3 regions of the Bradyrhizobium sp. CCBAU 53421 genome follow, and region 1 is predicted to be linked to each of the others. Evidence: predicted binding sites of a transcription regulator. Region 1 holds the regulator's gene; each other region holds the start of a gene.
The links. Region 1 encodes PhoB, which activates phosphate uptake and scavenging genes when phosphate is short. Its sites were predicted from a motif close to TGTCATNNANCTGTCAT; they were not measured.
Positions count from the first base shown of each region.

Region 2: the regulator PhoB is predicted to act here: its motif matches at 2,264-2,280, upstream of XH92_RS20915 (OprO/OprP family phosphate-selective porin).
Region 3: the regulator PhoB is predicted to act here: its motif matches at 1,551-1,567, upstream of phnC (phosphonate ABC transporter ATP-binding protein).

Region 1 covers NZ_CP030047.1:8,651,921-8,659,924, forward strand. Annotated here, with positions in the region: gene argF (ornithine carbamoyltransferase) at 1-115, opposite strand, end outside; gene XH92_RS40070 (aspartate aminotransferase family protein) at 115-1,323, opposite strand; gene XH92_RS40075 (GcrA family cell cycle regulator) at 1,811-2,323, shown strand; gene phoB (phosphate regulon transcriptional regulator PhoB) at 2,561-3,271, opposite strand; gene phoU (phosphate signaling complex protein PhoU) at 3,378-4,094, opposite strand; gene pstB (phosphate ABC transporter ATP-binding protein PstB) at 4,106-4,924, opposite strand; gene pstA (phosphate ABC transporter permease PstA) at 4,921-5,766, opposite strand; gene pstC (phosphate ABC transporter permease subunit PstC) at 5,771-6,760, opposite strand; gene pstS (phosphate ABC transporter substrate-binding protein PstS) at 6,991-8,001, opposite strand.
Region 2 covers NZ_CP030047.1:4,395,630-4,403,633, reverse strand. Annotated here, with positions in the region: gene XH92_RS20925 (replication-associated recombination protein A) at 1-642, opposite strand, end outside; gene XH92_RS20920 (DegQ family serine endoprotease) at 639-1,997, opposite strand; gene XH92_RS20915 (OprO/OprP family phosphate-selective porin) at 2,342-3,940, shown strand; gene XH92_RS20910 (helix-turn-helix domain-containing protein) at 4,013-4,390, opposite strand; gene XH92_RS20905 (zinc-binding alcohol dehydrogenase family protein) at 4,509-5,522, shown strand; gene XH92_RS20900 (phosphotransferase) at 5,769-6,848, shown strand; gene XH92_RS20895 (hypothetical protein) at 6,866-7,993, shown strand; gene XH92_RS20890 (DUF1330 domain-containing protein) at 7,990-8,004, opposite strand, start outside.
Region 3 covers NZ_CP030047.1:7,190,693-7,198,696, forward strand. Annotated here, with positions in the region: gene phnD (phosphonate ABC transporter substrate-binding protein) at 1-532, opposite strand, end outside; gene phnC (phosphonate ABC transporter ATP-binding protein) at 609-1,424, opposite strand; gene XH92_RS33800 (chloramphenicol acetyltransferase) at 1,636-2,301, shown strand; gene XH92_RS33805 (alpha-D-ribose 1-methylphosphonate 5-triphosphate diphosphatase) at 2,298-3,470, shown strand; gene XH92_RS33810 (DUF1045 domain-containing protein) at 3,491-4,183, shown strand; gene XH92_RS33815 (LysR substrate-binding domain-containing protein) at 4,180-5,130, opposite strand; gene XH92_RS33820 (aromatic ring-hydroxylating dioxygenase subunit alpha) at 5,301-6,431, shown strand; gene XH92_RS33825 (crotonase/enoyl-CoA hydratase family protein) at 6,459-7,247, shown strand; gene hemC (hydroxymethylbilane synthase) at 7,278-8,004, opposite strand, start outside.

The DNA of each region.
Region 1 (8,004 bases):
CCTTCTCATGCGCCTTCAGCTTCGCCTTCATGGCGGCTCCGGCCGAGAGCATGTTGCGCAGCTCGCCGAGCGGCAACTCGTTGATGTCGAGGAAGTGACGGACCGGCTTGCTCATTATCCGGCCGCCTTCTTCGGCTGCGCCGCCGATAGCACAGAGCAGGCGCGCTCGAGCGAGGTGATCGACTGGTCGATCTCGGCCTCGGTCACGATCAGGGGCGCGAGGAACCGCACCACATTGTCGCCGGCGCCGACGGTGAGCAGCTTCTCGTTGCGCAGCGCGGCGATCAGATCGCCCGACGGCACCACGGCCTTGACGCCGATCAACAGGCCCTCGCCGCGCACCTCCGACAGCACGCCCGGATAGCGGTCGACCACGGAGGCAAGCTTCTGCTTGAGCAGCAGTGACATCTTCTGCACGTGCTCGAAGAAGCCGGGCCTCAGCATGACGTCGAGCACGGCATTGGCGGCGGCGACCGCGAGCGGATTGCCGCCGAAGGTCGAGCCGTGCGAGCCCGGCGCCATGCCGGCCGCAGCCTGTGCGGTCGCCAGCACCGCGCCGATTGGGAAGCCGCCGCCGAGCGCCTTCGCCAGCGACATCACGTCCGGCGTGACGCCGGTGCGTTTGTAGGCGAACAGGTCGCCGGTGCGGCCCATGCCGGTCTGCACCTCGTCGAATGCCAGCAGCAGGCCGTGCTCGTCGCACAGCGCGCGCAGCGTCTTGAAGAACGCCTGCGGCGCGGAACGGACGCCGCCCTCGCCCTGCACCGGCTCGATCAGGATGCCGGCGGTGTGCGGGCCGATCGCCTTCTTCACCGCCTCGATGTCGCCATGCGGCACCTGATCGAAGCCATCCATCGGCGGGCCGAAGCCCTCGAGGTATTTCGCCGAGCCGGTCGCAGCCAGCGTCCCCAGCGTGCGGCCATGGAAGGCGCCTTCGAAAGTGATGATGCGATAGCGCTCGCCATGCCCCTTCGAGAAGTGATGGTGGCGGACCAGCTTGATCACGCCCTCCATCGCTTCCGCGCCGGAATTGCAGAAGAACACGAAGTCGGCAAAGCTCTGCTCGCACAGCCGCGCGGCCAGCACCTCGCCGTCCGGGCTCTTGAACAGGTTCGACATGTGCCACAGCTTGGTCGCCTGCTCCTGCAACGCCTTGACCAGATGCGGATGCGCATGTCCGAGCGCGTTCACTGCGACGCCCGAGGTGAAATCGAGATAGCGGTCGCCGTTGGTTGCGATCAGCCAGGCGCCCTCACCGCGCTCGAAGCCGAGATCGACCCGGGCGAAGACGGGGAGCAGATGCGACGAGGCGCTGTTGGTCATGGCGTTCACTGCCGGTTTCAAGCCGACAATTGCCGCGCGCCTTGACGCCAGCGCAGCAACGGCCAGCTTCGGAAAACAAAACGGCCGCCTTTGCGGGCGGCACGTGGCGGGCATTCTATGCTGCGGTCAGTCGGTGTCAATCGTCACGAACCGCCCTTCCTGCAATGCGAAACCGGCGCAATCCGGGGCATTCCGGTGCGGTGGAAAAGCCTCACAGCAATGCTTAACTGTGTGGGAACATGTGGACGCACGGCCGCGGACTCTTGCGCCTGAGTCACGCCATATTGTAGCGTTTGGCCTGTCGGGTACGACATCTCGTGCGGCAGTACTGGACCCTCTAAGTAGCCTTTGTGTCTCGCGTAAACGTTCGGGCGCAACACCGTGCCCGGCGAGGGCTAAGGGATTCTGGCCGCAGGGATATTTGTCCAGATTTGGCTCGCAGCGCCGCTCCAATGACTGGCCGGCGCCATGCGAAAGGAAGAATGCGATGACTGTATTGACCTGGTCCGACGATCGCGTCGAGCAGCTGAAGAAGCTCTGGGAGTCTGGCCTCTCGGCCAGCCAGATCGCAGCGGAACTTGGCAATGTGACGCGAAATGCCGTGATCGGCAAAGTGCATCGGCTCGGCCTCTCCGGCCGCGCCAAGGCCCCCTCCACGGCTGCTCCGCGGCAGCGCAAGGCGCGCCCCGCCCAGCATATGATGCGGGTGGCTCGCCCGGTCTCGCGCGGCAACACCGCGCTCGCCCATGCCTTCGAGGTCGAGATGGAGCCGGATCCGATCTCCTTCGACAACGTGGTGCCGATGAGCCAGCGGCTGTCGCTGCTCGAGCTCAACGAGGCCACTTGCCACTGGCCGGTCGGCGATCCCTCGAGCCCGGAATTCTTCTTCTGCGGCGGCAAGGCGCTCGCCGGCCTGCCCTATTGCGCGCATCACTCGCGCGTCGCCTACCAGCCCGCTGCCGATCGCCGCCGGCCGTCGGCAAAGCCACAAATCAAGTAGCACTCGGGAAACCAGCCTGGACTGCAAAAACAAATCCCCGCGGAAGCGGGGATTTTTTTGTGAGACGCGTAGCCCGGCTGCATCACCGGTGTCGTCCCGGCGAAGGCCGGGACGCATACGCCGCGGCCGACGCAATCGGCAAGCGGCCAGACGGCTTTCTAACAACACCCATTCGTGGTTATGGATCCCGGCTTTCGCCGGGACGACACCGGTGCGGCTTGAGATTGCCGCACAGCCTTACGGCTGCGGCTCGGCCTTCGCGAAGCGGTCGTCGAGCGCGTAGCCGGCGCCGCGCACGGTGCGGATCGGATCCTGCTCGCGGCCCGGATTGAGCAGCTTGCGCAGGCGGCCGATATGCACGTCGACGGTACGCTCATCGATATAGATGTCGCGGCCCCAGACACTGTCGAGCAGCTGCTCGCGGCTGAACACGCGGCCGGGATGCTCGAGGAAGAATTCGAGCAGCCGATACTCGGTCGGCCCGAGATCGATCGGACGGCCCGAGCGCGCCACGCGGCGCTTCTCGCGATCGAGCTCGATGTCGCCATAGGTCAAGACGGTCGCTAGCCGCTCCGGGCTCGCGCGACGCAGCAGGCCCTTCACCCGCGCCAGCAATTCCGGCACCGAGAACGGCTTGACGATGTAGTCGTCGGCGCCGGTGGCAAGCCCGCGCACGCGCTCGCTCTCCTCGCCGCGCGCGGTCAGCATGATGATCGGAAGCTGCTTGGTCTCGGGCCGTGCCCGCAGGCGGCGGCACAGCTCGATGCCGGACAGGCCCGGCAGCATCCAGTCCAGCACCACGAGGTCGGGAACGCGCTCCTTCAGGCGGGTATCGGCATCGTCGCCGCGCCCCACCGTTTCGACATCGTAGCCTTCCGCATCGAGGTTGTAGCGCAACAGCGTCGTCAGCGCTTCCTCGTCTTCGACTACCAGAATGCGTGCGCTCATCGGTCTAAGTTCTTTCTCTGTGGTGATCCGTTGCCCTGACGCAAACCGAAACGCCTACTTCCTTCAGCATAATCTCCGCGCAAGCGGCTTGTCGCGGATCGCACACCTAGTTGCCCGGCACCGTGGTGGCAAAGTTGGTCATGTCGCCCTTCGGGCGCTTGTCGGTGATCTGCTGGCCCTCGATCATGTAGAACACGGTCTCGGCGATGTTGGTGGCGTGATCGCCGATCCGCTCGATGTTCTTGGCGCAGAACATCAGATGGATGCAGAACGAGATGTTGCGCGGGTCCTCCATCATGTAGGTCAGCAGCTCGCGGAACAGCGAGGTGCAGATCGCATCGACCTCCTCGTCGCCCTTCCAGACGTTCATCGCCGCCGGCAGATCGTGCGCGGCATAGGCGTCGAGCACCGACTTGACCTGCGACAGCACGAGGTCGGTCATGTGCTCGAGGCCGCGGATCAGCTTCAGCGGCTGGAAATCGCTCTCCAGCGCCGCGACGCGCTTGCCCATGTTCTTGGCGAGGTCGCCGATCCGCTCGAGGTCGGTCGCGACGCGCATCGCGCTGACGATCTCGCGCAGGTCGATAGCCATCGGCTGGCGGCGGGCGATCGTCAGCACCGCGCGCTCTTCGATGACGCGCTGCAGATTGTCGATTTCGATGTCGGCCGCGACCACGCGCTTGCCGAGCGCGACGTCGCGCCGGATCAGCGCATCGACCGACTCGGTGATCATCCGCTCGACGAGCCCGCCCATCTCGGCGACCAGGCGGGTCAATTCCTGCAGGTCGCTGTCGAATGCCTTGGCGGTATGTTCAGAAGCCATCATCTCTCTCCTCAGCCGAACCGGCCGGTGATGTAGTCCTGGGTGCGTCGATCGCTCGGCGAGGTGAAGATCTTGTTGGTGTCGTCGAACTCGATCAGCTCGCCGAGATACATGAAGGCGGTCTTGTCGGAGACGCGCGCCGCCTGCTGCATGTTGTGGGTGACGATCGCGATCGTGTAGTCCTCGGAGAGCTCCTGGATCAGCTCCTCGACCTTGGCGGTCGAGATCGGATCGAGCGCCGAGCACGGCTCGTCGAACAGGATCACCTCGGGACGCACCGCCACGGTGCGCGCAATGCACAGGCGCTGCTGCTGGCCGCCGGAGAGCGACAGGCCGGAGGCGTTCAGCTTGTCCTTGACCTCGTTCCACAGCGCGCCGCCGCGCAGCGCCTTCTCGACCCGGTCGTCCATCTCGGACTTCGAGATCTTCTCGTAGAGGCGGATGCCGAAGGCGATGTTCTCGTAGATCGTCATCGGGAACGGCGTCGGCTTCTGGAACACCATGCCGACCCGCGCGCGCAGCAGATTGAGGTCCAGCTTGGGATCGAGAATGTTGGTCTGGTCCAGCATCAGCTGGCCGACCGCGCGCTGGCCCGGATAAAGATCATACATCCGGTTGAAGATGCGCAGCAGGGTCGACTTGCCGCAGCCCGACGGGCCGATGAACGCCGTGACGCGGTTGGTGCCGAGCGTCAGGTTGATGTTCTTCAGCGCGTGGTGCTCGCCGTAATAGAAGTTGAGGTTGCGCACCGTGACTTTCGGCGGCGCTTCCGGAAGCGGAACCTGGGGAACGTGGCCCGCGGCAGTCGTGGAGACAGAAAGCTCGGTCATTTTGCGGCCCTTTCGGCACCAAGGATACGCGCGCCGATATTCAACGCGAGCACGGTGAAGGTGATGAGCAATGCGCCGCTCCACGCCAGCTCTTTCCAGTAGGCGTAGGGGCTCTGCACGAAGTTGTTGATGGTCACCGGCAGGTTGGCCATCGTCTTGGTCAAGTCCCAGCTGAAGAACTGGTTCGACAGCGCGGTGAACAGCAGCGGCGCGGTTTCACCGGCGACGCGGGCGGTCGCCAGCAGCACGCCGGTGATCAGACCCGATCGGGCCGCACGATAAGCGATCCGCTTGATCACCAGCGAACGCGGCAGGCCAAGCGCCGAGGCCGCCTCGCGCAGCGGATTGGGCACCAGCAGCAGCATGTCCTCGGTGGTGCGCAGCACGACCGGGATCACGATCACGGCGAGCGCGAGGCTGCCTGCGATCGCCGAGAAGCCGCGCATCGGCACCACCACCGCGCCGTAGATGAACAGGCCGATGATGATCGACGGCGCGCTGAGCAGGATGTCGTTGATGAAGCGGATCACCGAGGTGAGCTTGTCGTGCTTGCCGTATTCGGCGAGGTAAGTGCCGGCGAACAGGCCGAGCGGCGCGCCGATGCCGACGCCGATCACGGTCATGATGACCGAGCCGACGATGGCGTTGAGCAGGCCGCCATCGGTCGAGCCGGGCGGCGGCGTGTTCTGGGTGAACAGTTGCACGCTGAGGCCGGCAAGGCCGTTGTAGAGCAGCGTGATCAGGATCAGCGCCAGCCAGGTGACGCCGAACAGCGCCGCACCGACGCACAATGCGCGAATGACGATGTCGCTGCGGCGGCGGGATTTGTAGATCGGGTTCATGGCGTTACTTCCCCGCCTTCTTTTCGAGCCGCATCAGCATCAGCCGCGCGCCGGCGAGCACGAAGAAGGTCAGCACGAACAGCAGGAGGCCGAGCAGGATCAGGCCGGACTGGTGCAGGCCGTCGCTCTCGGCGAATTCGCTGGCGATCGCCGCCGAGATCGTGGTGCCCGGCGCGAAGATCGACGACGAGATCCGGAACGAGTTGCCGATGATGAAGGTCACCGCCATGGTCTCGCCGAGCGCGCGGCCGAGCGCCAGCATGATGCCGCCGATCACGCCGACCCGGGTGTAGGGGATCACGACGCTGCGAACGACTTCCCAGGTGGTGCAGCCCATGCCGTAGGCGGCCTCCTTCAGGACCGGCGGCACGGTTTTGAACACGTCGACCGAGATCGCCGTGATGAAGGGCAGCACCATGATGGCAAGGATCAGCGCGGCGTTGAACAAGCTGAGATAGGACGGCGGGCCGGCGAATACCGCGCCCAGCACCGGGACGCCCTCGAACAGCCGGATCATGAAGGGCTGGAACGTGTTGGCGAGGAACGGGCCCAGCACGAAGAAGCCCCACATGCCGTAGATGATCGAGGGGATGCCGGCGAGCAGCTCGATGGCGATGCCGATCGGTCGGCGCAGCATTTGCGGGCAGAGCTCGGTGAGGAACACGGCGATGCCGATGCCGACCGGAATGGCGATCAGCATCGCGATGACGGAGGTGATCAGCGTGCCGTAGATCGGGCCGAGCGCACCGAGCACCGGCGGATCGGCCGAGGGCGCCCAGCGCTGCGTCCAGAGGAAGGCAAAACCGTATTCCTTCATCGCCGGCCAGGCGCCAACGATCAGCGACAGGATGATGCCGCCGAGGATCAACAGGACCGAGATCGCCGAGACGCGGGTGATCCAATAGAAGGTGAGATCACCAAGCTTGAAAGCGCTGAGGGCCTTGGCGCGATCATAAGGTCCGGCGGCTTCCATTACATCGCTCTGAACAGCCATGTCTGCCACGCCAATCCCCTCTTTTTTATTTGAAACCTGCACAAACCGCCACGCCCCCGGAGCGATCTTCATCTGACGCATAAGGCCGGGCGTCGTTCCGGTTGCGCCTCCCGGGGCGCGAATCCCGGGCTCCGGCCGCCCTTCTTGCGGCGGTGACGGAGCCCGGGTCTTGGTCGCTCAGCCTGTGCCGCGCTCAGGAGGCGGCACAGGCTTTGTTCGAAGCGTCGGACTTAGCTCTTGATGTCCGAGGACCAGGTCTTCTCGATCAGCTTGACGACCGAGTCCGGCATCGGGATGTAGTCGAGCTCTTCGGCCGCCTTGTCGCCCTTCTCGAAGGCGTACTTGAAGAACTTGAGCGCTTCCTGCGAGGCCGCCTTGTCGGTCGAGTCCTTGTGCATCAGGATGAAGGTCGCCGCGGTGATCGGCCAGGAGGCTTCGCCCGGCTGGTCGGTCAGGATCACGTAGTAGCCGGGGGCCTTGGCCCAGTCGGCGTTCGACGCGGCGGCCTGGAAGGCACCGATGGTCGGCTGCACGGTCTTGCCGGCCTTGTTGACCAGCGCGGTGTAGGTCAGCTTGTTCTGCTTGGCATAGGCGTATTCGACATAGCCGATCGCGTTCTTGGTCTGGCTGATGTTGCCGGCAACACCTTCGTTGCCCTTGGCGCCGACGCCGACCGGCCACTCGACCGCGGTGCCCGAACCGACCTTGGACTTCCAGTCGGCATTCGACTTGGAGAGGTAGTCGGTGAAGTTGAAGGTGGTGCCCGAACCATCCGAACGGCGCACGACGGTGATGGCGTCGCCCGGCAGGGTCAGCTTCGGATTGAGCTTGGCGATCGCGGCGTCATTCCACTTGGTGATCTTGCCGAGATAGATGTCGCCGAGCACTTCGCCCGAGAGCACGAGATCGCCCGGCTTGACGCCTTCGACGTTCACGACCGGAACGATCGCGCCCATCACCATCGGCCACTGAACCAGGCCGTCCTTTTCGAGCTGCTCGGCCTTGAGCGGCGCGTCGGTGGCGCCGAAGGTCACGGTCTTGGCCTGGATCTGCTTGATGCCGGCGCCGGAGCCGATCGACTGATAGTTCAGACCGTTGCCGGTCTCCTTCTTGTAGGCGTCAGCCCACTTCGAATAGATCGGGAACGGAAACGTCGCGCCCGCGCCGGTAATATCGGCAGCGAAGGCCGACGTCGAAGCGGCCACCATGCCGGCAGCGACGATTGCTTTGATGAAATTCATGGG
Region 2 (8,004 bases), 4.3 Mb from region 1:
GCGGCCGTCACCGTCGGCCATCCGCACCAGCACGGCGCGTGCCTCCGCATCGAGCGGCAGCGCCTTGCCCTCGATTTTCTCGGCATTGGCGAACAGCTTTTCGATCGCCGCGGTGTCGAGCGAGTGAAACACCAGCACGCGGGCACGCGACAAGAGCGCCGCGTTGAGCTCGAAGGACGGGTTCTCGGTGGTGGCGCCGACCAGCACCACGGTGCCGTCCTCCATCACGGGCAGGAAGGAATCCTGCTGCGCGCGATTGAACCGGTGCACCTCGTCGACGAACAGCAGCGTGCCCTTGCCGGTCTCGCGCCGGGCACGCGCGGCATCGAACGCCTTCTTCAGGTCGGCGACGCCGGAGAACACCGCGGAGATCTGCTCGAAATGCAGCTCGGTGGCGTCGGCCAGAAGCCGCGCCACCGTGGTCTTGCCGGTGCCGGGCGGGCCCCAGAACACCAGCGAGCCCAGCGTGCGCGTCTCCAGCATGCGGGTCAGCGCGCCGTCGGGGCCGAGGATGTGGTCCTGGCCGACCACGTCGGCCAGCGTGCGCGGACGCAGCCGGTCCGGCAGCGGGTGTGGCGCGTCCTGCTCCATCCCCGCCGCGGCGAACAGGTTGCTTGCCTCGCGAGGTTGTTTAGGGCTCATCCGCCGAGTGTCACGTTGATCTGCTGGCCGCCGCGCACCAGCGTGATGCGCCAGATCCGCGAGCCCGCCTTCGATACCTTGTCGAGGTCGCCGGTGCGCACGATCTTCTCGTTGTTGACCGCGAGGATGATGTCGCCCTTCTGGAAGCCGACATTGGCGGCGGTGCCGTCATCGGCGAGCTCGGTGACGACGACGCCCTCGGCGCCGGCGTCGAGATGCAGCTCATCGGCCAGCGCCGGCGAGATGTTGGCGACCTTGGCGCCCTGGAATGGCGAACGCGCGGTCAGCACGATCTCGTCGCGGTTGGTATCGGGCGCGGTCTCCAGCGGCACGGTGAGCTTCACCGGCTTGCCGGCGCGCTGCACCTCGATCTCCGCGTTGCCGCCGAGCGGACGGGTCGCGAAGCGGTAGTCGAACGCATTGGGATCGTCGATCGGCGTGCCGTCGATCCCGACGATCAGGTCGGACAGTTTGAGCCCGGCCTTCGCCGCCGGGCTGTTCGGCGCGACGTTGGCGACCAGCGCGCCGGTCGGCAGCTTCAGCCCCAATGTCTCCGCGATCTCCGGCGTGACCGCCTGCAGCCGCGCGCCGAGCCACGGCCGCTTCACCGCCTTGCCACCGCTCTTGGCGGAGGCCACCACCACCCGCACCATGTTGGCGGGAATCGCAAAGCCGATGCCCTGCGAGCCGCCGGAGCGCGAGAAGATCGCGGTGTTGATGCCGGCGAGCCGCCCGGTCATGTCGACCAGCGCGCCGCCGGAATTGCCGGGATTGATCGCGGCGTCGGTCTGAATGAAGAATTGATAATCCGTGATCCCGACTTGAGTACGCGCCAGCGCCGAGATGATGCCGTGCGTCACGGTCTGGCCGACGCCGAACGGATTACCGATCGCCAGCACAACGTCGCCGACCTGCAGCTGATCCGAATTGGCGAAGTCGAGCGTGGCGAACTTCTCCTTGTTGGTCCCCTTCAGCCGCAGCACCGCAAGATCGGTGCGGCTGTCCTTCAGCACGATCTCGGCCTCGTATTCGCGCTTGTCGGCGAGCGAGACCTTCACCTGGTCGGCGCCCTCGATCACGTGATTGTTTGTGACCACGAGGCCCGAGCCGTCGACCATCACGCCGGAGCCGAGCGAACGCTGCATCTGCTCGGGCTGCTGCCCCGGGACGCCGAAGAAGCGTCGGAAGATCGGATCGTCCAGAAACGGATTGCGGTTCTGCACCGTCTTGGCGGCGTAGACATTGACCACCGCCGGCTGCACCCGCTGCACGATCGGCGCATAGGACAACTGGAGCTCGGCCTGCGAGGCCGGGACGCGACGGTCCTGAGCTGCGGCCGGGGAATGATTCCCCATGAAAGCCAATGTGCACAGAGCGGATATGGCAGCGAAGCGGACGGGTCGGAGCATTCTCACCTCTCGTGGAAACGCCGGAATATAGGCGTGTTCGCCGGGCAATTGAAGGGCGCCCGGCCGGATAACTGGCCCCCGACGGACCGGTGCAAAACCGGCCCGAGCTGCGTTGAAGCGCGCCGCCAAGCATCTATGATGACTGTCATCTCACTGCGCCGCTCCGCTTGTTGCCTGCGGACAACAAGCGGAACTGCGATGCCAGGCGGCGCTGTCGTGTGTCAGTCACGATCAACTCCTAGGACGTTTCAGTGAGTGAGTGGGGAATTCAAACACAACAGGGGTGCACAATGGGTGCGACAAAAGTTGGTGCAATCGCCATCGGCCTTGCGGGGGCGCTCGCCGCCTCGCCGGCCTATGCGCAATCGGCCGGAGGCGGCAGCGACGCGGAGATCGCGCTGCTGAAGCAGCAGCTCAAGATGCTCGAGCAGAAGCTCGACAAGTTGCAGAAGCAGACCAATGCCAATACCGCGACCGCGGCCAGCGCAAACGCCAATGCGAAGGCGGCGGACGCCAAGGCCGCTCGGGTCGCAAGCGCCAACGCCGCGATCCCGGTCAAGGGCCCGGTCGCGCCGTCGGGCGTCGTGGTGACGCTGCCGAACAACCGGCCGACGATCTGCACTGCGGATGAACAGAACTGCGTTGCGATCACGAGCCGCGTGCACTGGGATGTCGGCGGCTACGACTATCGTCCGAACACCGCAGCCACCTCGCCGCAGAAGCTCGACAGCGGCGAGAACCTCCGCCGCGCCCGCATCGGCATCGTCGGCAAATTCTTCGGCGACTGGAATTACGCGCTGATCTACGACTTCGGCGGCTCGTCCGACGGCTTCGGCGGCGCGGCCGCGGGCTCGCTGCCCGGCGGCGGCACCTCCGGCGTCGAGAATGCCTATCTGAGCTACACGGGCTTGAAGCCGTTTGGCGGCAAGATGGCGATCGAAGCCGGCATCATGGACCTGCTCTGGACCATGGACGAATCGACCAGCTCCAACGACATCCTGTTCATGGAGCGCGCCTCGGCCGGCATCATCGCGCAGAACGTCGCGGCCGGCGACTTCCGTTCCGCGATCGGTACCCGCTGGTGGAACGACCAGCTCTGGCTCGGCGGCTATGCCACGGGACCGACCACCGGCCAGATTCATTCGGCCTCCAGCGTCACCCCGGCCGGATCATCCGAGCAGTACGGCGCGGTGGTCCGCGTCGCCGGCAATCCGATCAGCGGCAAGGACTACTCGGTGCATATCGGCGCCGATGCCGAATGGCTGGTGCAGCCGCCGCGCAACCAGCTGACGCAGGCGCAGACCCTCACCCTGAGCGACCGGCCCGAGCTGCGCATCGATCCGACCACACTGATCTCGACCGGTGCGATCGCCAACGTCTCCGGCGCGCAGGTCTACGGCGTCGAGGCGGCGGCGACCTACGGTCCGTTCATCGCGCAGGGCGAATACTACTGGTTCAACATCGACCGCACCGCGAATACCGGGCTGCCGCCGTTCGGCGCGCCGAGCCTGAAATTCGACGGCGGATACGCGCAGGTCGGCTACGTGCTGACCGGCGAGAACCACGCCTACAACTCGTCAACGGCCTCCTATGGCGGTATCAAGCCGCATGATCCGTTCTCGCTGGCCGGCGGCGGCTGGGGCGCGTGGGAGATTGCGGGCCGCGTCAGCCAGATGAACCTCAACGACCAGGTCGGCCAGGCCGTCGGCGTCGCCGGTGGACGGCAGACCGTCTACACCGCCGCGCTGAACTGGTACGTCAACAACAACGTCCGCTTCATGCTGAACTACCTGCATGGCGACGTCGCCAAGCAGGCCTCGGCGACCTCACCCGTGGATGCCGGTTCGAAGTTCGACGCCGTCGCGCTGCGCACGCAGGTCGCGTTCTGAGGCGATCTGAACTGTCGTCAACGATGGAAGGCCGGAAGCGACAACGCTCCCGGCCTTCTCCACTGCAGATTGTCAGGCCGCGCGCTTCTTCTTCACGACGACCTCGGGTGCCGGCGCGCAGGACAGCCGTTCCTGATGGCCCTCGCCCCAGGCTTTCAGAATATCGATCACCGGACGCAGGCTCTCGCCGAGTTCGGAGAGCGTATATTCGACCCGCGGCGGCACCTCGGCGTAGACCTTGCGGATCACAAGGCCGTCGTCCTCCAGCGCCCGGAGCTGCTTGGTCAGCATGCGCTGGGTGATGCCGGGCATCCGCCGCCGCAACTCGCCGAAGCGCTGGGTGCCGGCCTGCAAATGATACAGGATCACGCCCTTCCATTTGCCGTCGATCAGGTCGAGCGCGGCCTCGACCGCGCAACCCGGCCGGCGCGCAAAATTCTTCCGTTTCATCGGATATTTCCCAATAGTATACAAACAGGGACTAGTTCCCTGATTTTACAGTACTTGCCAAAAGGACGCCAGCGCGACAGGTAACACGGCAGGCAATCGCCCATCACGGAGACCAGGCATGAAGGCCGTCGGATACCAAAAATCGCTGCCCATCGAGGCGGCGGATTCGCTCGTCGATTTCGAGATCGCCAAGCCCGAACCCAAGGGGCGCGACATCCGCGTCGCGGTGAAGGCCATCTCGGCCAACCCGGTGGACTACAAGGTGCGCAAGCGCGCAGCGCCGACCGACGGCGGCTACAAGATCCTCGGCTTCGATGCGGCCGGCGTGGTCGATGCCGTCGGGCCCGACGTTTCCCTGTTCAAGCCCGGCGACGAGGTGTTCTACGCAGGCTCGATCCTGCGCCAGGGCACCAACTCGGAATTTCATCTGGTCGATGAGCGCATCGTCGGCAACAAGCCGGCGTCGCTGTCCTTCGCGCAGGCCGCCGCCCTGCCCCTGACCTCGATCACCGCCTGGGAGCTGCTGTTCGACCGGCTCGGCGCGGTGCCGGGCAAGAGCCTCGATCCGCGCACGCTGCTGATCACCGGCGGCGCCGGCGGCGTCGGCTCGATCCTGATCCAGCTGGCGCGCCGCCTCACCGGGCTGACGGTGGTCGCGACTGCGACGCGGCCGGAATCTCAGAAGTGGTGCCTCGATCTCGGTGCGCACGCGGTGATCGATCACTCGCAGCCGATGAAGGAGCAGATCGAGAAACTGAAGTTGCCGCCGATCGGCCTCGTCGCCAGCCTCACCTTCACCGACCAGCACTACAAGTCGATCGCCGATTTCATCGCGCCGCAGGGGAAGTTCGGCCTGATCGACGATCCCGCCGAATTCAACGTCGCCGTGTTCAAGGGCAAGGCGGTGTCGGTGCATTGGGAATCGATGTTCACGCGCTCGTCGTTCCAGACCCCTGACATGATCGCGCAGCATCATCTGCTCAACGACGTTGCCGACCTGATCGACAAGGGCGTGCTGCGCACCACCCTCGACCAGACCTTCGGCACCATCAACGCCGCCAATCTCAAACGCGCGCACGCGCTGCTGGAAAGCGGCAAGTCGCGCGGCAAGATCGTGCTGGAAGGCTGGTAGGCACAAATGCGTAGGGTGGATTAGCCGGAGGCGTAATCCACCATCCCACCAGAAGCGGCGGGTTACGCCGACGCTAACCCGCCCTACGCGACCACGCAATTCCCGAGATATCCCCACGGGCCGGCTGGTGGCTTTTGCCAAAGCCGCTAGCGCCTGTATGATTTGCGCAACGATCACCCCGTCCTCAATCCAGCCGTGCAAGACCCGGCCGGAACGGTGGTGGCGCACGGGGATGGGAGGAAACCGATGAGTTTGCTCACGGCCGATCCGTCGCGGATCGATCCGGAGTGGATGACGCGGGCGCTGCGCGCAGCCGGCGTGATCGACCAGGTCAGGATCGTCGATCTCGTCTGCAAGGCGGTCGGCAATGGCCTCGTCGCCGACAGCTACCGATTTCACCTGACCTATGACGGCGATGAGCTGAACGCGCCCGCAAGCGTCGTCGGCAAATTCCCGGCCACGGATGCCGACAGCCGCCGTTCCGGTTCCGCGCACACGCTTTACGTCCGCGAGGTCGCCTTCTATCGCGAGCTGGCCGCCACGGTCGACATTCACACCCCGCGGCCTATCCTCGCCGAGATCGATCCGGCCACCGACGACTTCACGCTCATCCTGGAAGACCTCGCGCCCGCTCGCCCGGGCGACCAGCTCGCCGGATGCGCGATTCCCGACTGCCTGACCGCGATGCGTGAGGCCGCCGCGTTGCATGCGCCCCGGTGGAACGACCCGACGCTCGACGCCGTGCAATGCTTCACGGTAGCCGCAAGCCGGCGCAGGGACCTGCGCGCGGTGCTGCCCGCCATTATCGGTCACTACAAGGAGCGATATCACGGTGTGATCGAGCCGGAATTCCTCGACCTGATCGACCGGCTTCCGGACGCGATCCCGCGCTACCAGTCCGATCGATCGACGCCGCGAACGTTGCAGCATGCGGATTTCCGGCTCGACAACATGCTGTTCGAGGTACGCGGCAACACAAGTCCAATGGCGACGCTCGACTGGCAGACGCTGACGGTGGGGCCAGGCATCGTCGACGTGGCGTATTTCCTGTCGGCCGGGATCGATCCGTCCGAACGGCGGCTTCATGAAGCCGATCTGGTGCGGTTCTATCATTCCGAGCTGATCCGCCGCGGCGTGCGGGACTATGGCTGGGATCAGTGCTGGCGGGATTACCGGCGCTACACGCTGCATGGCATCATGATGGGCGTCGTCTCCGCCCTCAGCGTGCAGCGCTCCGAGCGCGGCGACGCACTGTTCCTGAAGATGACCCGCGGCGCCTGCGCGCAAGCCCTGGACCACGACAGTTTTTCATATTGGCGGGGCTAATATCGAAAGGGATCGGCGTGCTCAACAAACTGGACGACTTCCCCATCCACCAGACGCCCGAGCCGATCGCGGTTCCCTCGACCAGCGACCGCAACGTCTATGATCGGACCTGGTTCAATGGCTACACCGCCGACGGTGGGTATTATTTCGGCATCGGCATTGCGATCTACCCGCATCGCAAGATCCTCGATTGCGCCTTCAGCGTGGTGGAGCGCGGCGGACGGCAGCACTGCTTCTACGGTTCGCGGCGCGCGCCGATCGAGCGCACCGAGATGCAGGTCGGTCCGTTCCGGCTCGAGGTGCTCGAACCGATGCTGCGGACCCGCGTCGTGCTCGACGACAACGCCACCGGCCTTGCCTGCGACCTGACCTTCTCCGCGCGCACGGCAGCGATCCAGGAAGCCCGCCAGACGCTCTGGTCGGGCGACCGCCGCGCGATGGATTCGACCCGGTTCGACCAGTTCGGCCGCTGGAGCGGGGTCGTGCACCACCCCGACGGCGGGATCAAGGTCGACGATCGCACGTGCTACGGCACCAAGGATCGCTCCTGGGGCGTGCGCAACGTCGGCGAACGCGATATCGGGGGCGCGCCGATGCCGCCGCCGAGCGTGTTCTTCCTCTGGGCGCCGCTGGTCTGGGACGACCACATCTCGCACGCCATCTTCTTCGACGGGACGCAGGGCGAGGCGCTGGTCCGCGAAGGCATCATTGCGCCGCTCTACCGCAGCGAGGCCGAGATTCCCGGCGTCGTCGACGGCCTCGACCGCCGCATGGCGACCGCGCGGCACCGCGTCAAATACGTGCCGAACACGCGGCTCGCGCAATCGGCTGAAATCGACCTGGTCGACATCGACGGTCATACCTCGACCATCGCGCTCGATCCGATCCTGAAATTCCAGATGAAGGGCCTCGGCTACGGTCATCCGCAATGGGGCCAGGGCATGTGGAAGGGCGAGCTCGAGATCGGCGGCGAGTCGTTCGATCCCTTGACGCTCGATCCGCTTGCCCGTGAGAACGTGCACGTGCAACAGGTGGTGCGCGCCCGCCAGGGCAGCCAGACCGGAATCGGCGTGCTGGAGCAGATCTGCTTCGGCCCCTACCGTCCGGCAGGGTTCAGCGAGTTTCTGGATGGTGCCAAGGGCTAGCTTGGCGGCAC
Region 3 (8,004 bases), 1.5 Mb from region 1:
TGAACACGACCTTGCCGAAATAACCTTCGGCGTTCGCGATGCCCATCTTGTTGAGCTCGAAGCGCGGCACGTTGTTGCCGGACGTCGAGTTCGGATCGACCAGGCCGAGGTTCTTGCCCTTCAGGTCCTCGATCGTCTTGTACGGGCTCGATGCCTTGACGAAGAACACCGAGTAATAGCCGGTCGAACCGTCGGCGTTGATGTCGTTGGCGAACGCGTCGGTCTTGACGCCGGTCAAGCGCGCGCGAGAGAACGAGGCCGAGCCGTAGCTGGCGATCTGGATGTTGCCGGCGCGCTGACCTTCGATGACGGCGGCGTAGTCGTTGGCAATGCGCAGCGTGACCTTCACGCCCAGCTCCTTCGACAGGTACGCCACGAACGGCGTCCAGCGCTCGGTGACGCCGGAGGCGTTCTCGGCCGGCACCACCGCGAAGGTGAGCTCCGGATATTTTGCCTTCCAGTCCTGTGCGGACGCCGAACCGGCGAATGCCAGCGCGGCAGCGCCGGCCAGAACGATGCGACGAGTGATCATGACTACCCCTCTTTTGTGGTTACACCTGTTGGCCGGGCAAGACGCCCGGCCTCGCAGATTGAAAAATGCGCGCGGCTCAGGCCGCGGCAGCGGTGCCGAGCGCCGGAGCAGTTGCGCCGTCGGGCACGGGCAGCGGCGCCGCGCCGATGACGTCATTGGCCTCGAGGTCATAGAGCTCGCGGGCGATATGGTCGGTCAGCGCCGCGGGGGCGCCGTCGAACACCACGCGCCCCGCCGCCATGCCGACCAGCCGGTCGCAATAGGTCCGCGCGAGGTCGAGCGAGTGCAGGTTGCAGAGCACCGTGATGCCGAAATGCTTGTTGATGCGCAGCAGCGCATCCATCACGATCTTGGTGTTGCGCGGATCGAGCGAGGCGATCGGCTCGTCGGCAAGAATGATGTCGGGCTCCTGCACCAGCGCGCGGGCGATCGCGACCCGCTGCTGCTGGCCGCCGGAGAGCTGGTCGGCGCGCTGCGCCGCCAACTGGGCGATGTCGAACTGCTCGAGCGCCGACAGCGCCAGCGCCCGGTCCTGCTCCGGCCAGACCTGCGCCAGCGAGCGCCAGGACGGGATCTGGGCAAGCCGGCCCATCAGCACGTTGGTCAGCACATCGAGACGGCCGACGAGGTTGAACTGCTGGAAGATCATCGCAGAGCGCGCCCGCCACTGCCGCAGCGCCTTGCCGCGCAGCGCGGTCACGTCGGTGCCTTCAAACAAGATACGGCCGGAGGTCGGATCGGCGAGACGGTTGATCATCCGCAGCAAGGTCGACTTGCCGGCACCGGAGCGGCCGATCACGCCGACAAAGCTGCCCGGCGCGATCGAAAAGGATGCGTTGTCGACTGCGGCTTTTGTGCCGAACCGGCACGTCAAACCTTCCACCACCAGCATGTAATGCTCCAACCGCGTCGCGTTGGGCCATCGCTATCCCCGGCGTTTTACAGTTATGTGACGGTTGCGCTGCGGTGCGGCGATCGTCCACACCCCTCCCATGTCGCTCCGTTGCCGTCATCGCAACGTCATGATGTTGTCATCAAGCGTCCCGATGACGAGCGCGCATCCCCCGGAAACCCAAGATTCTTGAAGATTTGCGGAGGCCCAAATGGCCGGAAAGACACTCTCGGTTGTGCCGACGATCGACCCGACTGCGTCGGTGCGCGAGAGCAAGCTCGGCAAATATACCGAGGTCGGCGCACGCACGATCCTGCTTGAAGTCAGCATGGACGACTATTCCTACGTCGTGAACGACAGCCAGATCACCTACACCTCGATCGGCAAGTTCTGCTCGATCGCGGCGATGACCCGCATCAATCCCGGCAACCACCCGATGCATCGCGCGACGCAGGCGCATTTCACCTACCGCGCCAGCGCTTATTTTCCCGGCGAGAGCGACGACACCGAGTTCTTCAACTGGCGACGTGCGCATCACGTGCATATCGGCCATGACGTCTGGATCGGTCATGGCGCGATCCTGCTGCCGGGCCGGAACATCGGAACCGGCGCTGTGGTCGCCGCCGGCGCGATCGTGACCAAGGATGTCCCCGCCTACACCATCGTTGCCGGTAATCCGGCGCGCCCGGTGAAGCGGCGCTTTTCGGAGACAACAGCGGATCGCCTTGCCGCGCTGGCGTGGTGGGACTGGGATCACGAAACACTTCGTCGTGTGCTGCCCGACTTCCGCAAGCTCGCGGTCGAGGAATTCCTCGACAAGTATGAGGCCGAGGCCGTATCCCAATCAGAGAACAAGCAATGGAGCGCCGCATCGTGACCGACATTTTCATCGAAGGCGGACGCACGCTGGTTGACGGTACCCTGGTCGAGACCTCGCTGCGGACTGCAGGCCGCGACATCGGCGCGCTCGACGCCGAGCAAGGCCGCGCCGCGCTTCACATCGATGCCGGCGGCCTGTTGGTGCTGCCCGGCGTCATCGATCTGCACGGCGATGCGTTCGAGCGACAGATGATGCCGCGCCCCGGCGTCGACTTCCCGACCGACGTGGCGCTGCTCGACAGCGACCGGCAGGCGATCGCCAACGGCATCACCACCGTGTTCCATGGCACGACCTGGTCGTGGGAGCCCGGCCTGCGCAGCGCCGACAATGCCCGCAAGCTGCTCGATGCGATCGAGGCGCTGCGGCCGCAGCTCGCCGCCGATACCCGCTTCCATCTGCGCCACGAGACCCACAATCTGGAGGCCGAGGCCGAGATCATTCAGTGGCTCACCGAAGGCCGCATCGACCTGTTCGCCTTCAACGACCACAGCAACGTCAAGCCGAAGAAGCGCAACCAGCTCGCCGAACGCGCCGGGCTCTCGCTCGAGGCCGTCAACGACATGCTCGACCGGGTCGTCGCGCGTCGTCAGGAGGTACCTGCCTCGATCGCGCGGCTGGCTGCCGCTGCACGCGCGGCTGATATTCGGATGCTCTCGCATGACGACAACAGCCCGGGGATGCGCCAGGAGTTTCGCGCGCTGGGCGCCGTGATCGCCGAATTCCCCGTCAATGAGGAGACCGCGCGCGATGCCGCCGCCGCCGGCGACTTCATTGTGTTCGGCGCGCCCAATGTGGTGCGTGGCGGCAGCCACACCGGCTGGACCAAGGCATCCGACATGATCGCACAAGGCCTCTGCTCGGTGCTGGCGTCGGACTATTATTATCCGGCGCAACTGCTCGCCGCATTCCGCCTCGCGGCCGAAGGCATCCTGCCGCTCACCAAGGCCTGGGACCTGATCTCGTCCGCGCCGGCACGTGCGGCGGGGCTTACCGATCGCGGCGTGCTCGCCGCAGGCCGTCGCGCCGACATCATCATCGTCGACGACAAGGTGCCGCTGCGGCCGCGCATCATCGCCGTGATCGCGGCGGGACGGCTGGTGCATCTGGCGGACGCGAGCTGCCTCGCCCATTCCCTCGCGCCGCGCAAGACGGTTGCGGCAGCATAGTCAGGACCTATTCTGCCGCCATGGCCAACACTCCGCGCTACGCGATCTATTATGCGCCGTCCTCCGACAGCGCCCTGCACCGCTTCGGCTCGACGCTGCTCGGCTATGACGCCGTGTCGGGCGACGACCTGCCGTTTCCCGCCGGCGTCGCGCCCGACTGGCGCGAGGTGACGGAAGACCCGCGCAAATACGGTTTTCACGCCACGCTGAAGGCACCGACCGCGCTCGCCGAAGGCAAGAGCGAGGCCGAGCTGCTCGACGCCTGCGCTGCCTTCGCCGGCCGCGCCCGGCGCATCCCGGTGATCGCGCCTGTGGTCGATACCATCAGCGGCTTCATCGCCGTGATCCCGGCAAGCCGCTCGGATGATCTGCACCAGCTTGCCGCCGACTGCGTCACCGAATTCGACACGTTTCGTGCGCCGCTCACGCCGGAAGATCGCGCACGGCGCAAGCCCGATCGGCTCACGGAGCGGCAGCGCGACTATCTCGATCGCTGGGGCTATCCGTACGTCATGGAGGAATTCCGCTTCCACATGACGCTGACCGGACGGCTGAGCGAGGAGCGGCGCGGCCCGATCGTGGCGCGGCTGCGCGAGCGGTTCGCGGCGATCGAACTTGCGACGCTCGCGATCGACCGCATCGCGCTGTTCAAGCAAACGGATGGCGCATCGCGCTTCCGGATCATCGGCAGCTGGCCCTTGCAGGCGAGTTAATTCGGCGCCGCGAGTTCGGCCAGCAACCACTTCTTGAATGTCTGCAGCGCGCGATTGCGCTGCGCGCCCGGGGGATGAACCAGCCAGTAGCTGCCGGTGACGTGACCGACCGGCAGCAGCCGGCGGATCGCACCGCGCCGCTCACTTTCGGCGATGAAGGGCTCGAGCGCGAGCGCAACGCCCGCACCGCGTTCGGCGGCCTGCAGCGCGGCCACGAAGCTGTCGACCGAGATCGCGCGCGTTGCCGGCGGCACAGGCTCGCCGGCATGCCTGAACCAGAGCGGCCAGGCCGCGGGGAATGTCGTCACATGGATCAGCGCGGCGCGGCCGAGGTCGGCTGCGGTACGCAGCTGCAACCGCCGCGCCAATGCCGGCGCACCGACCGGAACGGTCCTCACTTCCATCAGGCGATTTGCGACGACGCCTTCGGGCTTGTCGGGGCCGAAGCTGATGCCGGCATCGAATGTCTCGGTGTCGAAATCGACATTGCGGTTCGAGGTCTCGATCGCGAGGTCGATCCCGGAATGCCGGGTGAGGAACGCGGACAGCCGCGGGATCAGCCAGGCCGACGCGAATTGCGGCAGCACCTTCAGCCGCAAACGGTGCTGGCCCGCCGCTTCGACTGCCGACTCGGCCTGGGCCAGCAGCGCGAATGCGCGACCGGTCGCAGCCGCCAGCTTCTCGCCGGCATGAGTCGGCCGTACGGCGCGATGGGTGCGCTGAAACAGCGCGACGCCGAGATGGACTTCGAGATTGCGGATGCGATGGCTGATCGCCGAGGCGCTGACATTCAGCACATCCGCAGCCTCCTTGAAGCTTCCGAGCCTGACCGCGACATCGAATGCCTGCAACGCCAGGAGATGCGCCGGCCGGAGGCTTGCAGCAGCAAGGTCTTCCCTCCCGCGCAACGGCGGCCGGCGCGCCGGCCCTTGGTTGTTCCTACCCATGTGCCGATCCTAACGGCCGGCCGCGGTCGATGTCGCGCGGAAAATCAGTTCGGATGAATGTCATTCATCCGAACCCGGCTGGTTTCGCTTGTCGGATGCGAGGCAATGCGGGAGGCTGCCCCTCGAAGCGGACCGGCGGCAAGCCCGGCCAACGAAGCGGGAGGACGGCGATGACGACACAGCTCGCGGACGAAACATCCATCGTCGACCGCATCCTCAGGCATATCGACGCCAAATCGACCGATCTCAGCGACGGCGTCTGGCACGAACCGGTCGCGCATTATGCGTCGCAGGACCGCTTCGCGGCCGAGATCGAACACGTGTTCCGCCGCACGCTGACGCCGTTCTGTCCGTCGGCTGCGCTCGCCGAGATCGGCGCCTATGTCGCGCGCGACGCGGCGCTGACGCCTGTTGTCGCGATCCGCGGCGCGGACGGCGTCGCGCGCGCCTTCCGCAATGCCTGCCGCCACCGCGGCGTGCAACTCGTTGACGGCGCCGGCTGCCGCAAGGCACTGACCTGCCGCTATCACGGCTGGACCTACGGTCTCGACGGCCGGCTGCGCGGCATCCCCGACGATCACGGTTTCCCCGGCCTCGACAAGGACGCGCATGGCCTCGTGCCGGTCACCTGCATCGAGCGCGACGGCCTGGTGTTCGTCTCGCAGGACGAGCCGGCCGCAACGTCCGACGCCGCCGACATGCCGACGCTGTTCGGCGACGACTGGACGCTGTACTCGACCGTCTCGCAGGAGGTCGACGCCAACTGGAAGATCGTCGCCGAGGGCTTCCTCGAAGGCTATCACATCCGATCGACGCATCAAGATACGTTCTATCCGTTGCAGTACGACAATCTCAACGTGATCGAATCATTCGGCCGCAACAGCCGGATCAGCTTCCCCTATCGGCGCATCGAGAAACTGCGCAACGTACCGCCGGGCGAGCGCAGGACGGCCGGAATGCTGACGCACGTTTATCATCTGTTTCCGAACGTGATGCTGTCGACCTTTCCGACCAATCGATTGATGACCGTGCTCGAGCCGCTGGCGGTGGATCGCACCCGGCTCATCACCTACACGCTGTCGAACCAGATCGCCGCGGAGGATGGCCGCGCCGCGGTCGCCCAGGGACGCGACTTCGTCACCGCGGGCGCGGCCGAGGATCGCGAGATGGCCTGCGCCGCGCAGCGCGGGCTTGCAACCCGGGCGAACGATCACTTCACCTTCGGCCTGTTCGAAGGCGCGATCAGGCATTTTCACCAGAATCTTGCGGCGATCATCGAGAGCCGCACTGGCGCACGTTGATCCGCCCAACACAGCTGAGGACTAAACATGCTGGACCATCCGACCGTCAAATACCGCACCGAGCAGGCCGTCGCGATCGTGACCATCGATCGCTATGACGAGGCGCGCAACGCGGTCAATCCGGAGACCGCCCAGGGGCTGGCGCAGGCGTTCCGCGCCTTCGACCGCGATCCGTCGCTGTCGGTAGCGATCCTGACCGGTGCGGGCGGCGCATTCTGTGCCGGCTTCGACCTCAAGCGCACCGCGGCCGGGCATCGCGGCCACCGTGTCGAGAACGGCGATGGGCCGATGGGCCCGACGCGGATGAAGCTGTCGAAGCCGGTGATCGCCGCGGTCGAGGGACCGGCCGTGGCGGGCGGGCTCGAGCTAGCGATCTGGTGCGATCTCCGGGTCGCCGCAACCGATGCCACCTTCGGGGTCTATTGCCGGCGCTTCGGCGTGCCGTTGATGGACCTCGGCACCGTGCGCCTGCCGCGGCTGATCGGGCACAGCCGCGCGATGGACATGATCCTCACCGGACGCGGCGTCTCCGGTGAAGAGGCCGGGCGGATTGGACTCGCCAACCGCGTGGTCGAACCCGGTACGGCGCTCGCCGAGGCGCGCAGCCTCGCCCGTGATCTGTGCCGCTTGCCGCAGGCGGCATTGCGCAGCGACCGGCTCTCCGCGATCGAGCAATGGGAGCTCGGCTGGGAGCAGGCCACGCTGAACGAGTTTCGCCTCGGGCTTGCGACGGTTGCGAGCGGCGAGACCGAGGCCGGCGCGCGCCGCTTCGCAGCCGGAAAGGGCCGGCACGGCGATTTCGCCGACATCGCCTGAAGCACCGATCGCGGCGGCCGCGGCGCGGCACTACTCGTCCACCCGCGTGCGGTCGATGATCTCGGCAGCGCCCTTCGCGAGCAGCTCCATCCCGACCGCGCGGCCAAGTTCGCGCGGCCGGTCCGCCGGTCCGCGCCGCGTCACCTCGATGAAGCCGGCACCGGCCTCGTCGAGCACCGAGGCGCGCAGCGTCAGCTCGCCTCCGGCGAGCGTGGCGTGGCCGGCGATCGGCGAATTGCAATGGCCGTTGAGCACCCACAGCACCTCGCGCTCGGCCTCGGCGGCAAGCCGCGACGGCGCGTTGTCGATGCCGGCAAGCCGGGCCCGCGTCGCCCAGTCGGTCTCGACGCATTCCACCGCGACGATACCCTGGCCGACCGCCGGCAGCATCTCGTCGACCGAGAAATCGTGGGAGATGCGCGCGGTCATGCCGATGCGCTCGAGGCCGGAGCGCGCCATCACCAGCGCATCCGCGGGACCGACCTCGCCGCCATCGGGCAGCCGCTGCTTGTCGCCGCGATCGAGTTTTGCAACTCGCGTGTCGGCGGCGCCGCGATAGTGGATCACGGTCGCCTCCGGAAACAGCCGGCGCAGATAGGCGGCGCGGCGCACCGCGTTGGTGCCGATCATGAAGCCCTTGCCGCGCGCGGCGCGCAGCGTCTCCAGCGATAGGCCCGGCCGCAGCACGAGGCTGTCATTGGCGGCATCGCGCGGCAGCATCGCGGCGAGGACGAGACCCGGCGTCTCCTCATTGCCC